One region of the Bradyrhizobium sp. CCBAU 45384 genome, then DNA from elsewhere that is predicted to be linked to it. Evidence: predicted binding sites of a transcription regulator. Region 1 holds the regulator's gene; each other region holds the start of a gene.

Region 1 (4,546 bases):
CGAATTGATGGTGCGCGTCCAGATCCACCTGTTGTCGTAGCGGACGTTGTCGGCGAAGGCGAGCTCCGTTCCCGGCAGCAGGCAGACCGCGACCGACTTGTCGGCTTCGGAGGCGAAGCCGCGCGTCGAGGTGCCGCGGAAGGTTGTCGTGACGATCGTCTCGCCGACCTCTGCGGGACGCGTCGCGACGGCATGCAAGCTATAGTCACACATCGGGTGCTCCTCATCAGCGATAGAGCACCCGCGCCTCTTCTGAGGCGCAGGCCTCTATCAGAGTGGAAGCCTGCGATCATATGCCATGTTGGGGGCAAATCTGCGGCTTGAGTCTGCAGGCTGCCATCACAATTTCTTTTTCAGACGTCCGAGGAACAAAGACTGCTTCCGTGCATTCCGAGAGCTTCTTCGTTAGCGCCCAGCCGGTGCCGACCAACCCGAATAAGGCCAGGCTGGCTGCGCCCGTTGCCCGACGGCGTTGCGGGCATTGCGGAATTGTTCGTTCGTCGCCTGTGGCGCCCTGCGAACGTGATGCTGCGGCTGCGCAGCGAAGGTTTGCGACGCTGATATTGCGATCAGCGCGATCGCGACGGTGCTCAGAATAATCTTGCGCATGGCGGTCTCCTCGGTCTCGCAAGGCCTGCGAAGCGATGCGTGCTTCGTCATGGCGTGCCGGGGATGTAGCGCGGGAGAGGTGGCCGGATAATCAGTGCAAAACCAGAAAAACCAACCAGCCGGAGCGGACAATCGTCCGCTCCGATCTTGAGGGCGTGCTTGCCAGGTGGCGACGTGCGCCGCGTTCAGTATTTGCGGTACAGCCCGATCAGCTTGCCCTGGATCTTGACCCGGTTGGGCGGCAGGATCCGGACCTCGTAGGCGGCGTTTGCCGGCTCGAGCGCGATCGAGGCGCCGCGGCGGCGGAAACGCTTGAGCGTGGCTTCCTCGTCGTCGATCAGGGCCACCACGATATCGCCGGTGTCGCAGCTCTCGTTGCGCTGGATCAGCGCCATGTCGCCATCGAGAATGCCGGCATCGACCATGGAATCACCGCGGACTTCGAGCGCGTAGTGCTCGCCCGCGCCGAGCATGTCGGGCGGGACGCTGATGGTGTGGCTGCGCGTCTGCAAGGCCTCGATCGGCGTACCGGCCGCGATCCGGCCCATCACGGGAACTGCGACAGGGCGTTCGCCCTCATCGACGGGCGGGCTCGACATCGTGCGCACCTTGCCGAGATTGCCCTCGATGACGCTCGGCGTGAAGCCGCGACGGCTGCCGGCAGCCGCCTGGAGTTCAGGCAGCTTGATCACTTCGATGGCGCGGGCCCGGTTGGGCAGGCGGCGGATGAAGCCGCGCTCCTCGAGCGCAGTGATCAGGCGATGGATGCCCGACTTGGAGCGCAGGTCGAGCGCATCCTTCATCTCGTCGAAGGAGGGCGGCACGCCGCTTTCCTTCAATCGCTCGCTGATGAACCGCAGGAGCTCGTATTGTTTGCGCGTTAACATCTCGACCAAAATCCCCCTGACGATGTCGCTCGATTCCCAGACGCTGAATTCAGCAGTAAGCCGCTACATGCTCGAAACAAAGCATGAACGGACACTATATGTTCGATACATGTTCCACAACTGCTTAATTTACCGTGAACGCGACAAAGTTCGCGGGACGGTTGCGTCGGCGCGCTCACTCCGGCAGTCGCAACACCTCGCAAGGCGTGCCGGAAGCGGCCTTCGGTGCGAACGGCGCGCGCACGAGAAGTGCCTGTGCCGCAGCGAGATTCGCCAACAGTGAGGAATCCTGGTGGTTGACGGGAAGAGCGACGAGCGTGCCGTCGTCCCGCGTCTCCAGACGCGCACGCAGATAATCCTCGCGCTGGTCATTGGCCCCGAGGTCGCGACCGAGCACGGCGCGTTCGCGGCGATGATGAATCATTGAGCGGCCCGACAGCGCGCGAATCAGCGGCACCAGAAACAGGAAGCCGCAGACGTAGGATGACACGGGATTGCCGGGCAGGCCGATGACGCGCATCGGCCCGAGCTGCCCGTTCATCATCGGCTTGCCCGGCCGCATCGCGATCTTCCAGAACGCCATCGAGATACCTTCGTGCCGAAGCGCCTGCTGCACCAGATCGTGGTCACCGACAGACGCTCCGCCGGTCGTGATCAGGATGTCGGCGCCGGATTCGCGGGCGCGGCGGATGCCCGAGGTGGTGGCGGCAAGCGTGTCGGCGGCGACGCCGAGATCGATGGTGTCGGCACCCTCGCTGCGGGCGAGGGCGTGCAGGGCGTAGCCATTGGAATAGACGATCTGGCCGGGGCCGGGTGTCGAGCCCGGCATCACAAGCTCGTCGCCGGTTGCGAGAATCGCGACCTTAGGACGGCGATGAACGCTCAGCTGCGGATGGTTCATGCCCGCGGCGAGCGCAAGGTCCCGATCGGTCAGCCGTGCGCCCTTGCGCAGGAGCACGTCGCCCTCGCGGAAGTCGATCCCGGCCGGGCGAATGTGCCGCCCGGTGACGGCGGCTTCCTTGATCGTGATGCGCTTGCCGTCCGCGATGGTGTCCTCCTGGATCACGACCGCATCGGCGCCGGCGGGAACGACGCCGCCGGTGAAGATCCGGACAGCTTCGCCGGCACCGACCGTTCCTGCAAATGGGCGGCCGGCTGCAACCTCGCCGACCACCGTGAGCTGCGCATCAACCTTCGCAGCATCAGCCGCGCGAACGGCATAACCATCCATCGCTGACATCGCCTCGGGCGGCTGCGTCCGGCGCGCCGCGACGTCCCGCGCGAGCACGCGATGGAAGGCCTGATCCAGAGCGATCATTTCCTCAGCCAAAGGCTCCGCACCGGCGAGCACGGCGGCAAGCGCATCGGAAACCGGCATCAGGGCCACGGCGAACTCCCGCAACGAGATCAAGGACTCGGTCGGGCAAGGTTCTAGCCGAGCGGGAGGGCCGACGCAAAAAGGGCTATACTGCTGCGAAGCTTACGCTTCGGGCACTAGGGCTCATGTCCAGCATGATCCGGGCAGACCGGTCCGACGGGGGCAGAACTGTGGGCAGCGTCACGACCGCGTTATGGGATTTCCCCTTGCCGCGTTTTCCACTTCAGCGACGTCGGGCGCCTTGGGGCCCTGATCCCGGTCGGGCATCGGATCTGCCTGAGATTTCAGATCGGCCGCTTTGCTCATCAGCTTGGCAGAAAGCTCGGCGTCCGAAGTGGTCTTGGCGAATTTGACCAGCAGGGAGGCCTGCTTGGTGAGGTATGTTTTGCCCAACACGCGATATGTCCGTCCATGGAAGTCCCAGCGGACTCAAGAGTCCGGAAGGGGGCATTCCGTTCCCGGAACTCCGTACAAAAATGCACAAAGAGCTTTGGTTCCTCGTTTTCGGGCGAAATTGTTCCGGAAATTGCCGCCCGATCAGATCCCCAGCGCCTTCAGCGCGACGCCGACGTCGTGGTGTGAGGTCACATGGACCGCGGTGAGGCCGCGGGCGCGCGCGCCTTCGATGTTCTCGGCGAGGTCATCGAAGAACACGATCCGGCTCGCCGGTACGCCCATCGCGGCCACGACGTGGTCGAACGCTTCCGCATCCGGTTTGCGCAGGCCGATGCTGGAGGACAGGTACAACTCGCGGAAATGGCCGAGCAGGTCGGCATATTCTCTGGAAAAATAGTCGACGTGCGGGCGGTTGGTGTTGGAGAAGGCGTAGACCGGCATCTGCTTTGCCGCGCGCGACAGCAGCTCGGCGATGCCAGGCATCTCGCCCGCGAAAATCGCGTTCCACCCCTCGAGGAACTGGACATTCGAAATGGAGATTCCGAGCGAGGAGCGCAGCGAGGCAAAATAGTCTTCATCGCTGATCTTGCCGACCTCGTGCAGGCGGTAGGCCTCGTCGCGCACATAGCGGGCGACGATGGCTTCGGGCTCGCAGCCGGCATGTCCCGCCCAGCAGGCGATCGCCTTGGAGAAATCGATGTCGAGCACGACGCGCCCGAGATCGAACAGAAGCGCATCTGCGCTGCCGGGAGAGAGCGAGGTCATTGCATCCTTTCGGGTCAGTATCGGTAGGGCTCGTGGTCGAATAGCGGGAACGCGCTGAACACGCTCGGTACATTGGTTGCGGTGGCCGGGTGCAGGCAGGACTTGTCGACCTCGGCGAAGGAGGTGGCACCGAGCAGGCCGAGGCAGCGCAGCACCTCGTCCTCCAGCAGTTCCAGCATCCGCGTTACGCCGGTCTCGCCGGCTGCGGCCAGCGCCCAGCATTGCAGCCGGCCGATGCCGACGAGGTCGGCGCCCGCCGCGATCGCCTTGACGATGTCCGTGCCGCGGCAGAAGCCGCCATCGACCATGATCTTGGCGCGGCCTTTCACGGCGTCGACGATCTCGGGCAGCACATGCATGGCGCCGCGGCCGTGATCGAGCTGGCGGCCGCCATGGTTGGAGACGTAGATCCATTCGACGCCGTGATCGAGCGCGATCAGGGCATCCTCGGCGGTGGCGATGCCCTTGAGGATCAGGGGGATCTTGAATTTGTCCTTGATCATCTTCACGG
Region 2 (4,546 bases), 130 kb from region 1:
TCCTCGTAAGAGAACTTGATCTCGTCCTCGCCGGAGCCATGCAGGATGGCGTTCTGCGTTTTCTTCGGCAGATCCTTCCATTTTGTGGTGAGCGTGAACTTGTAGTGCTTGCCGAGCGCGGTCAGCGTCTGCACGTAATAGGGCGACGACGACTTGGCCCAGGGCGCGATCGCGCCCTTGCCGATGGCGACCTCCTTGTCGGGGATGACCAGATCCTCGTCGACATGCTGCTCGACGCCGAGGCCGCCGCAGGCCGGGCAGGCGCCATAGGGGTTGTTGAACGAGAACAGGCGCGGTTCGATCTCGGGAATGGTGAAACCGGAGACCGGGCAGGCGAACTTTTCCGAGAACAGGATGCGCTCGGGTCCGCTCTTGTCATGGATCTTGGCCGTCTTCTTTTTCTCTTCGACCGGCGTCGCTGCCGGCGCGTCGGCGAACTCGACGACGGCGAGGCCCTCGGCGAGCTTCAGCGCTGTCTCGAAGCTTTCGGCGAGGCGCTGGCCGATATCGGCGCGCACCACGATGCGGTCGACCACGACGTCGATGTCATGCGGGAATTTCTTGTCGAGCGCAGGCGCTTCCGCGAGCTCATAGAAGGTGCCGTCGATCTTGACGCGCTGAAAGCCCTTCTTGAGCCATTCGGCGAGCTCCTTGCGGTACTCGCCCTTGCGGCCGCGCACGACGGGGGCGAGCAGATAGAGGCGGGTGCCCTCGGGCAGCGCCAGCACGCGGTCGACCATCTGCGAGACGGTCTGGCTCTCGATCGGCAGTCCCGTGGCCGGCGAATAGGGCACGCCGACGCGCGCCCAGAGCAGGCGCATGTAGTCGTAGATCTCCGTGACGGTGCCGACCGTCGAGCGTGGGTTCTTCGACGTCGTCTTTTGCTCGATCGAGATCGCCGGCGACAGGCCGTCGATCTGGTCGACGTCGGGCTTCTGCATCATCTCCAGGAACTGGCGGGCATAGGCCGAGAGCGATTCGACGTAGCGGCGCTGGCCCTCCGCGTAGATGGTGTCGAAGGCGAGCGAGGATTTGCCGGAGCCGGAGAGGCCGGTGAATACCACGAGCTTGTCGCGGGGAATCTCGACGTCGATGTTCTTGAGGTTGTGCTCGCGCGCGCCACGAATCGTAATTGCGCGCAGGCTGGAGCCCGCGTTCTGCTGTTGGCGCTTCGCCTTGATCACTTCATCCATCCGGTTTGCCCTCGAGGAATCCCAAAGCTACGCGATCGCGCCAACGTTTAAGGCGCGCTTCGCCCGGAACCGGGATCGGCGCCAATGGGGTTCTGAGCGAACGTAGGAAGAACGAAGACGGATTTCCAGTGGGACTTGCGAATCGTCAACGGATTGTTGGCGCACTGGCGGGACTTGGCAGCAGCTACTTGGCAGCAGCTCATGGCAATGGCCTTGGCTGGAACAACAAAAAGGCCGGCGCGAGGCCGGCCTTTCGTGACGATGTGACGTCGGTTGCGTAGATCAGTACTTCGCGACCACCGGGCCGCCGAAGTGATAGTTCACGCCGACCTGCACGGTGTGCAGGTTGAGCGTACCGGTCGGCAGGGCGCCCGAGAAGTAGGTCTCGCCGCCGAGGCTGCGATAGAGGTACTCGCCCTTGACCGACCACTGCGGCGCGAAGAACGCTTCGACGCCTGCGCCGACGGTCCAGCCGGAGTGGAACTTGCTGTCGGAGACCGATGCAGCGCCCAAGGTGGCGGTGAGCTTGTTGTCGATCCAAGCGTAACCGCCGGTGCCGTAGAACAGAACGTTGTTAACGGCATAGCCGATGCGGCCCCGAACGGTGCCCAGCGCGTCAGTCTTCGAGGTCAGAGAGGCCGGAACGCCACCGACGCCGGGAACGAAAACCGTACCCGTAGCCGTAGCGCTGACGTCAGCCCAGGCGCCATCGGCCTCGACACCGAACACGACGTTGCCGGTCTGCCAGTTGTAGCCGGCGGTGCCGCCGACGAAGCCACCCTTCATCTTCGGGTCGCCAGAAGCAGCTTCCCAGGCGCCGCCACCGACGATACCGAGATAGAAGCCGGTCCAGTCGTAGACCGAGGCCACGGCCACGGGAGCCTTGGTGTAGGGGCGCGCCGCCAGATCGGCAGCCGAAGCGGCGCCGGTGAGGGCGATCAGAGCGGCCGAAGCCAACAAAACCTTCTTCATTTTCAACTTATCCCAGTCCCAGTTTCTGTTGTTGCCTTCCGCAAGATCGGAAGGGCATCGGACGCTGTGGTCCAACTGGTGCCGTGCTTACACCACCAAAGCTGCAAGTTGCGTCTCTCAAAAGCCACAACAAATACAAAATGTAAGACCGGCTGACCCATGGTTCCCGTCGGGAACAGAAAAGCGAAAGGCCGGCGCGAGGCCGGCCTTTGTTCTCAAACGATTTCAGGTGGATCAGTATTTCGCGATGACCGGGCCGCCCCAGCGATAATTGAGGCGGACAAGACCCATGTCGACATTCTGGCTGATGCGATCGGTCTGGAATGCGGTGCCACCGGGCGCGTTGAGCGTCAGAGTCCTGCTGCCCAGGAAGATGTGGTCGTACTCAACGCCCACCGACCAGTTCGGCGCGAAGCCGAACTCGAGGCCGGCGCCAACCGTGCCGCCCCAGCGGTTGTCGCTGGCCGAGGCGAGCAGGGTGCCGGCTCCGGCGAATCCGGGCGCGGTGTAGATATTGAACTTGTCGGCGACCACGGCACCGCCGCCCTTCACGTAGAACAGCACGTTGTTCCAGGCGTAGCCAATCTGGCCCGTGATCAGGCCGAAGGCGTCGATCTTCGAGCGGTTGCGCTGGGTTGGGATGAGGGTGCTGACATTGTCGCCGGAGAAGTCGGCCCAGTTGCCCTGGCCTTCGAGGCCGAACACCCAGTTGGCCGATTGCCAGCGATAACCGATCTGGCCGCCAACCGTGCCGCCAGTGGCATTGTGGCAACCCTCGCCGAACAGGGTGCCGGTGGTCGGTGCGACGAAGTCCCAGCATTTGTGGCTCGATCCGCCGCCGCCGTTGATGCCGATGTAGAAGCCGCTCCAGTCGTAGATGGTGGCGACCATCGGCGGCGGCGCCTTGGTGTAGGGACGTGCCGCAAGATCGGCAGCACTCGCCGGTGCTGACAAGCCCAAGGCAACAATACCAATTGTACCAAACAGAATTTTCTTCATTGCAGTCTCCCCAGTGTCGTCCGCTCCAGAAGTCCCCTGAAGCGGTCAATCAGGCGCGACGCCCATCATTGAACCAATTCCGACTCAACCGTAGTCCAACCGGGCGGCCGAGTCCGTCTCTGGAATGCAACAGTCGCCAGGCAATTGATCTGGGCGTAACCTAATGAATGTTAATCATTTTTTTCCTGCGCCGGTTCCAATTCATGGCGGCGTGCATAGCGGCATGAGTCGCTGTTTGCACGCTTGGGTCGCGCTATTTCGAGAGGAACAAATCTGGAACGAATGTTCGATCGATGCTATATGTGGGGATAACCGAGGGTGTGCCGGGCCGATCGGCCCCTGTAAGCGTATAGGGTCGGCTTAACAGGCGGCGGCGCGGGCGCGCCTTCGAAATTCAGTGGCATTTGGAGTGGAGAGCGGCGATGGCGGGAAGCGTCAACAAGGTCATTCTGGTCGGAAATCTCGGCAAGGATCCGGAAATCCGCCGCACCCAGGACGGGCGGCCGATCGCGAATCTGAGCATCGCGACGTCCGAGACCTGGCGCGACAAGAACACCGGCGAGCGCAAGGAGAAGACCGAGTGGCATCGTGTCGTGATCTTCTCCGAGCCGCTTTGCAAGATCGTCGAACAGTATCTGAAGAAGGGCGCCAAGGTTTACATCGAGGGCGCGCTACAGACCCGCAAGTACACCGACCAGAGCGGCGTCGAGAAGTATTCGACCGAGGTCGTGCTGCAGGGATTCAACTCGACCCTGACGATGCTCGACGGCCGCGGCGGTGGCGGAGGAGGCGGCAGCTTCGGCGATGAGGGTGGCGGCGATTTCGGCTCGTCCGGTCCGGTCAGCAGCGCACCGCGTCGCCCCGTGGCCGCTGGCGGCGGCGGCCGCAACAACGACATGGACGACGATATCCCGTTCTAGGCCAAGCGGGGTTTTTGCGCCGCCTTTGCCTCGCTCGCCTAAAGAGGCAGATTTTCTTACCAATTGGCGGGCCGAGCTGGGCTTTCCGGGCTGGCCTGATGTGTTGCCTCAAATTCACGTCGTGCCTGGTCTGCCGCTCGCGGTCTGGCGGGCGCATACCCACCGCGTGACCGATCACCGGCGGATCATGATCCTGATGTTTGCAGGCGCGCTGGTGGTGGCGGGACTGTTCACGCTGCTGCCCGGGCGCATCATGCACCACGTGGTTTTCGGGACTTGAGCGCTGGTTCCCGGCGGCTCACCGAGACCACGCCCCTGATGGTGCCGAGCTGGGCGTAAGCCTCTGGAAAAACAGTCGGAAAAAGCGCTGCCCTGCCCCCCGCAAGGGTGGTTATCGGGGCCTCGATGCGCTATATGATTCCCAGATAAACCTCACCGGATTCCCCCTTGGCTGACGACGAC
Region 3 (4,546 bases), on a different contig from region 1:
AGCTGCGGAAGTCGGGCAGCTTCAGCTCCTTCTTGAGCAGCCCGCCATTGGCGTGCGGGTTGGCGCCCATGCGTCTGTTACCTTGGGGCGCGAGGGCCTGAAGCTCGGGAACGAGCGCGCCGCTCGCGTCGAACAGCTGGTCCGGCTCGTAGCTGCGCATCCAGTCTTCGAGAATCTTCAAGTGAGCCGGGTTCTCGCGGCAGTTCGCGACGGGCACCTGATGCGCGCGCCAAAAGCCTTCAACCTTTTTCCCGTCAACCTCCTTCGGGCCGGTCCAGCCCTTCGGGCTGCGCAGCACGATCATCGGCCAGCGCGGCCGCTCCACGCTCGCACGCCCGTCGCGGGCGTGCAGCTGGATCGAGCGGATGCTGGCGATCGCGACGTCGAGCGCATCGGCCATCGCCCGGTGCATCAGCTTGGGATCGTCGCCTGCGACGAACAGCGGCTCGTGGCCGAATCCGCGGAACAGATCGCGGATCTCGCTGTCGGGCATCCGGCCGAGCACGGTTGGACCCGCGATCTTGTAGCCGTTGAGGTGCAGGATCGGCAGCACGGCGCCATCATGTGTGGGATTGAGGAACTTGTTCGAATGCCAGGACGCTGCCAGCGGGCCGGTCTCGGCCTCACCGTCGCCGACGACGCAGGCAACGATCAGGTCAGGATTGTCGAAGGCCGCGCCATAGGCGTGCACCAGCGCGTAGCCGAGCTCGCCGCCTTCGTGGATCGAGCCCGGCGTTTCCGGCGCTGCATGGCTCGGGATGCCGCCGGGGAAGGAGAATTGCCTGAACAGTTTTCGTAGCCCGTCCGCATCGCGCGGGATGTCAGGATAGACCTCGCTGTAGCTGCCTTCCAGATAAGTGTTCGCCACCATGCCCGGGCCGCCATGGCCGGGACCGCAGACATAGAGCACGCTCAGGTCCAGCGCGCGGATGACGCGGTTGAGATGCGCATAGATGAAGTTCAGCCCCGGCGTCGTGCCCCAATGGCCGAGCAGGCGCGGCTTGATGTGCTCGGGCCGGAGCGGCTCGCGCAGCAGGGGATTATCCAACAGGTAGATTTGCCCGACGGAGAGATAGTTGGCCGCACGCCAGTAGCGATCGAGGAGATCGAGGTCGCTGCTTGCAGCGGACGATTGTTGTTGAAATGTCATGATCATGCCGACCTTCGCCCGGGATCGTCATCAACCGGGTTCCGGCGAGAACGATCCTTCCGCCGCATCAAACGGGATCGAGGTCACGCGGTGTTGCGTGAGGTCAAAGGACCGCGCGCGAAGTTTGGGCAGCGCTACTGTGCATGGGGTTGTTTTCGCGTTTTCGATTCTTGTTCTTGATTTGTTCCTTTGGCGTGCTATCTTGAATGCATGAGTCCAGCTTCTTCTTCTGCTCTCAAGCACCCGCCGGTCACGGCGCCCTCCGAGCCGGCGGGTGCGCCTTCTGACTTCCCTGAACTGGCGGTCGCCATCGACCGCCAGCGCAGGCGGGGGCGGGGCGCCCAGTCCAACGCCAGTGGCCGCTATGAGGCCGAGGCGCGCGTCGCCTTCGACGATGGCTGGCAGAGCCTGGACGATCTGCCGCCGTTCAAGACCATTGTCGGCGTCGACACCTCGCGCAAGGTGATCACCCGCAACGACTCGCCCGACATCGGCTTCGACCGTTCGATCAATCCCTATCGCGGCTGCGAGCATGGCTGCGTCTATTGCTTCGCGCGGCCGACGCACGCCTATCTCGGCCTGTCGCCGGGGCTCGACTTTGAGTCAAAGCTGTTCGCCAAGCCCGAGGCGCCTGCTCTGCTCGAGAAGGAGCTCGCGGCGGCAGGCTACGAGCCGCGGATGATCGCGATCGGCACCAACACCGATCCCTACCAGCCGATCGAGCGCGAGCGCAAAATCATGCGCGGCATTCTGGAGGTGCTGGAGCGCACCGGCCATCCCGTCGGCATCGTCACCAAATCCGCGCTGGTCGTGCGCGACATCGACATTCTCGCCCGCATGGCCAAGCGCAACCTTGCCAAGGTCGCGATCTCGGTAACCTCGCTCGACCCGAAGCTCGCACGGACCATGGAGCCGCGCGCCTCGACGCCGCCGAAGCGGCTGGAGGCGCTGAAGCAGCTCTCGGAGGCCGGCATCCCCACCACGGTGATGGTCGCGCCCGTGATCCCCGCCCTGAACGATTCCGAGATCGAGCGCATCCTCGATGCCGCGGCGCATGCCGGTGTCAAGGAAGCCTCTTACGTTTTGCTGCGGCTGCCGCTGGAGGTGCGCGATCTCTTCCGCGAATGGCTGATGGCGAATTATCCGGACCGCTATCGCCACGTCTTCACCCTGATCCGCGACATGCGCGGCGGCCGCGACTACGATTCGAAATGGGGCGAGCGGATGAAGGGCACAGGCCCGATGGCCTGGACCATCGGCCGCCGCTTCGAGCTCGCCTGCGACCGGCTTGGGCTGAACAAGCGCCGCTCGAAGCTGACGACGGATCATTTTACCAGGCCGGAGCAGAACGGCGAGCAGCTCAGCCTGTTCTGAGGCGCGAGGGGCGGGCGCTGAATAACGGGAATTGCGCGGAGTTCCCGGTTGCGCCGGCGAGCCGGCTTGCGCACGATCCCGGCCATGATTCGGGACAAGTCCGCCAAGAAGCCAGTCAAGGATGCGCCAGAAAAGGCTCCTGAGAAGAAGGCTGCGCCCGTCAAGGCAAGCTTCCGCCGCGAGCGCGCGCTGATCAAGCGGGGCATCTGGCCGGTCGCGGGCTGCGACGAGGCCGGCCGCGGGCCGCTCGCCGGCCCCGTGGTGGCGGCTGCGGTGATTTTGGATCCGGACCGCATCCCGCGCGGCATCGACGATTCCAAGCGCCTGACGGCGGAAGAGCGCGAAAGGTTGTTCGACAGGATCTGCGCCACCGCGCAGGTCTCCGTCGCCGTCGCTTCGCCCGCGCGGATCGACCGCGACAACATTCTGCGCGCCTCGCTGTGGGCGCTGAAGCGCGCGGTGGTCGCGTTGCCCGAGCCTCCGAAGCTCGTCTTCGTCGACGGCCGTGATCGCCTCGACACGGCTTGCGACTGCGAAGCGGTGATCGGCGGTGACGGCATCGTGCTCTCGATTGCGGCGGCCTCCATCGTCGCCAAGGTGACCCGCGACCGGCTGATGTGCGCGCTGGCGCAGGATTGCCCCGGCTACGGCTTCGAGCAGCACAAGGGCTATGCCGTGCCCGAGCATCTCGACGCGCTCGACCGTCTCGGCCCCACCATCCACCACCGCAGCTTCTTCGCCCCCGTCGTCGCCGCCCGCGCCAAGCACATGCCCTGGACGGTCGAGCCGGTGCAGGATCTGTTCTCCGTCACCGAGGTCGAGACCGCAGTTGAAATCGAGGCTTCAGCGGGCCTCTAGCGCAGACCGAAGTTGCCACGACGCGTGGCGCGCTTTATCAAAACAGCTGTGAGCGAATAGGGCCGGCTGGACGGGTTGGCTGCATCTTGCGGGCGTTGCATGCGGTTTACCTCCCTGGTCATCGAGCTCATTCGCGCCCGGCCGCGGTTGATCGTCTGGATTGCCGTGCTGCTGCAGGCCACGATGTGGCTGCTGGTGGCGCTGCTGTTCTACCGCAGCCCGCCCGGCAATCTCGCGACCCTGCTGGCCTTTGGCCGCGAATATCAGGTTGGCACTGATCTCGGCCCGCCGCTGTCGCTCTGGCTCGCCGATATCGCCTATCGCGCCGCAGGCGGCCATGTCTTCGGCGTCTACGTCCTTGCCGAGCTCTGCGAGATCGCGACCTTCATCGCGCTGTATCATCTGTCGCGGGCCGTGGTTGGCAGCCAGCAGGCGGTGCTCGCCGTGCTGCTGACCATGACGGTGCTGGCCTTCTCCTCGTCCGCGCTCGACTTCGGCCCCTTGGTCCTCGCCCGGCCGCTCTGGGCGCTGCTGCTGCTGCATTCCTGGCAGATCATCGGCCAGCGTCGCGGCAATGCCTGGTTCGCCTGGTCGATCGAGGCGGGGCTTCTGCTGCTGACCACGCCGGCTGCGATCTTCCTGCTCGCGCTGCTCGTCATCTTCGCGCTCTCGACCGTTGGCGGCCGCCGGACCTTGCGCGCGCTCGATCCGCTGTTCGCACTCGTCGTCGTCGCCGTGCTGGCGCTGCCCTATGCGGTCTGGCTGACGCGCGCCCAAACGCTGGCGCTGCCGGCCCTGCCGCAAACGGCCGACCTCGGCGCCCGTGCGATCCACGCCGCCTGGCTGCTCGGTGGGCTGGTGTTTGGCGCGATCGCGGTACCGGTGCTGAGCTTCCTCAACACACCCCTGTTCGCCGGCAAGAGCGAGGAGGCGCCGATCATCTACCGCCCGCCGGTCGAGCCGCTCGCTCGCAACTTCGTCTATTTCTTTGCACTCGCGCCGGCGCTGGGGGCGGTCCTGATCTCCGGCCTGTTCGGGTTCGAGACTGTCGTCGGCGGCGCCGGCGTCGTGCTGGTCATGTCGGGCCTCGCCATGGTCGTCAAGGCGGGCGATCTCATCGCCATGCGCCGCGCGCGGATGTTGCGCACGGTATGGGCGGCGGCC

What was found. The regulator LexA, encoded in region 1, represses DNA repair genes until DNA is damaged. The targets are predictions, from matches to a motif close to TGTTCNNNNTGTGTTCNG.
Region 2: the regulator LexA is predicted to act here: its motif matches at 1,290-1,307, upstream of uvrA (excinuclease ABC subunit UvrA).
Region 3: the regulator LexA is predicted to act here: its motif matches at 1,322-1,339, upstream of XH80_RS17825 (PA0069 family radical SAM protein).

Annotation. Positions count from the first base shown of each region.
Region 1 is NZ_LBIZ01000114.1:54,463-59,008, forward strand. It holds gene XH80_RS26485 (hypothetical protein) at 1-213, opposite strand, end outside; gene XH80_RS26490 (hypothetical protein) at 406-609, opposite strand; gene lexA (transcriptional repressor LexA) at 795-1,496, opposite strand; gene XH80_RS26500 (molybdopterin molybdotransferase MoeA) at 1,672-2,883, opposite strand; gene XH80_RS26505 (hypothetical protein) at 3,055-3,270, opposite strand; gene XH80_RS26510 (HAD family hydrolase) at 3,412-4,035, opposite strand; gene XH80_RS26515 (alpha-hydroxy acid oxidase) at 4,050-4,546, opposite strand, start outside.
Region 2 is NZ_LBIZ01000114.1:183,073-187,618, forward strand. It holds gene uvrA (excinuclease ABC subunit UvrA) at 1-1,193, opposite strand, end outside; gene XH80_RS27150 (outer membrane protein) at 1,476-2,165, opposite strand; gene XH80_RS27155 (outer membrane protein) at 2,400-3,164, opposite strand; gene XH80_RS27160 (single-stranded DNA-binding protein) at 3,587-4,084, shown strand; gene XH80_RS27165 (hypothetical protein) at 4,185-4,364, shown strand; gene gyrA (DNA gyrase subunit A) at 4,532-4,546, shown strand, end outside.
Region 3 is NZ_LBIZ01000107.1:47,681-52,226, reverse strand. It holds gene XH80_RS17830 (phosphoketolase family protein) at 1-1,150, opposite strand, end outside; gene XH80_RS17825 (PA0069 family radical SAM protein) at 1,361-2,524, shown strand; gene XH80_RS17820 (ribonuclease HII) at 2,609-3,382, shown strand; gene XH80_RS17815 (glycosyltransferase family 39 protein) at 3,482-4,546, shown strand, end outside.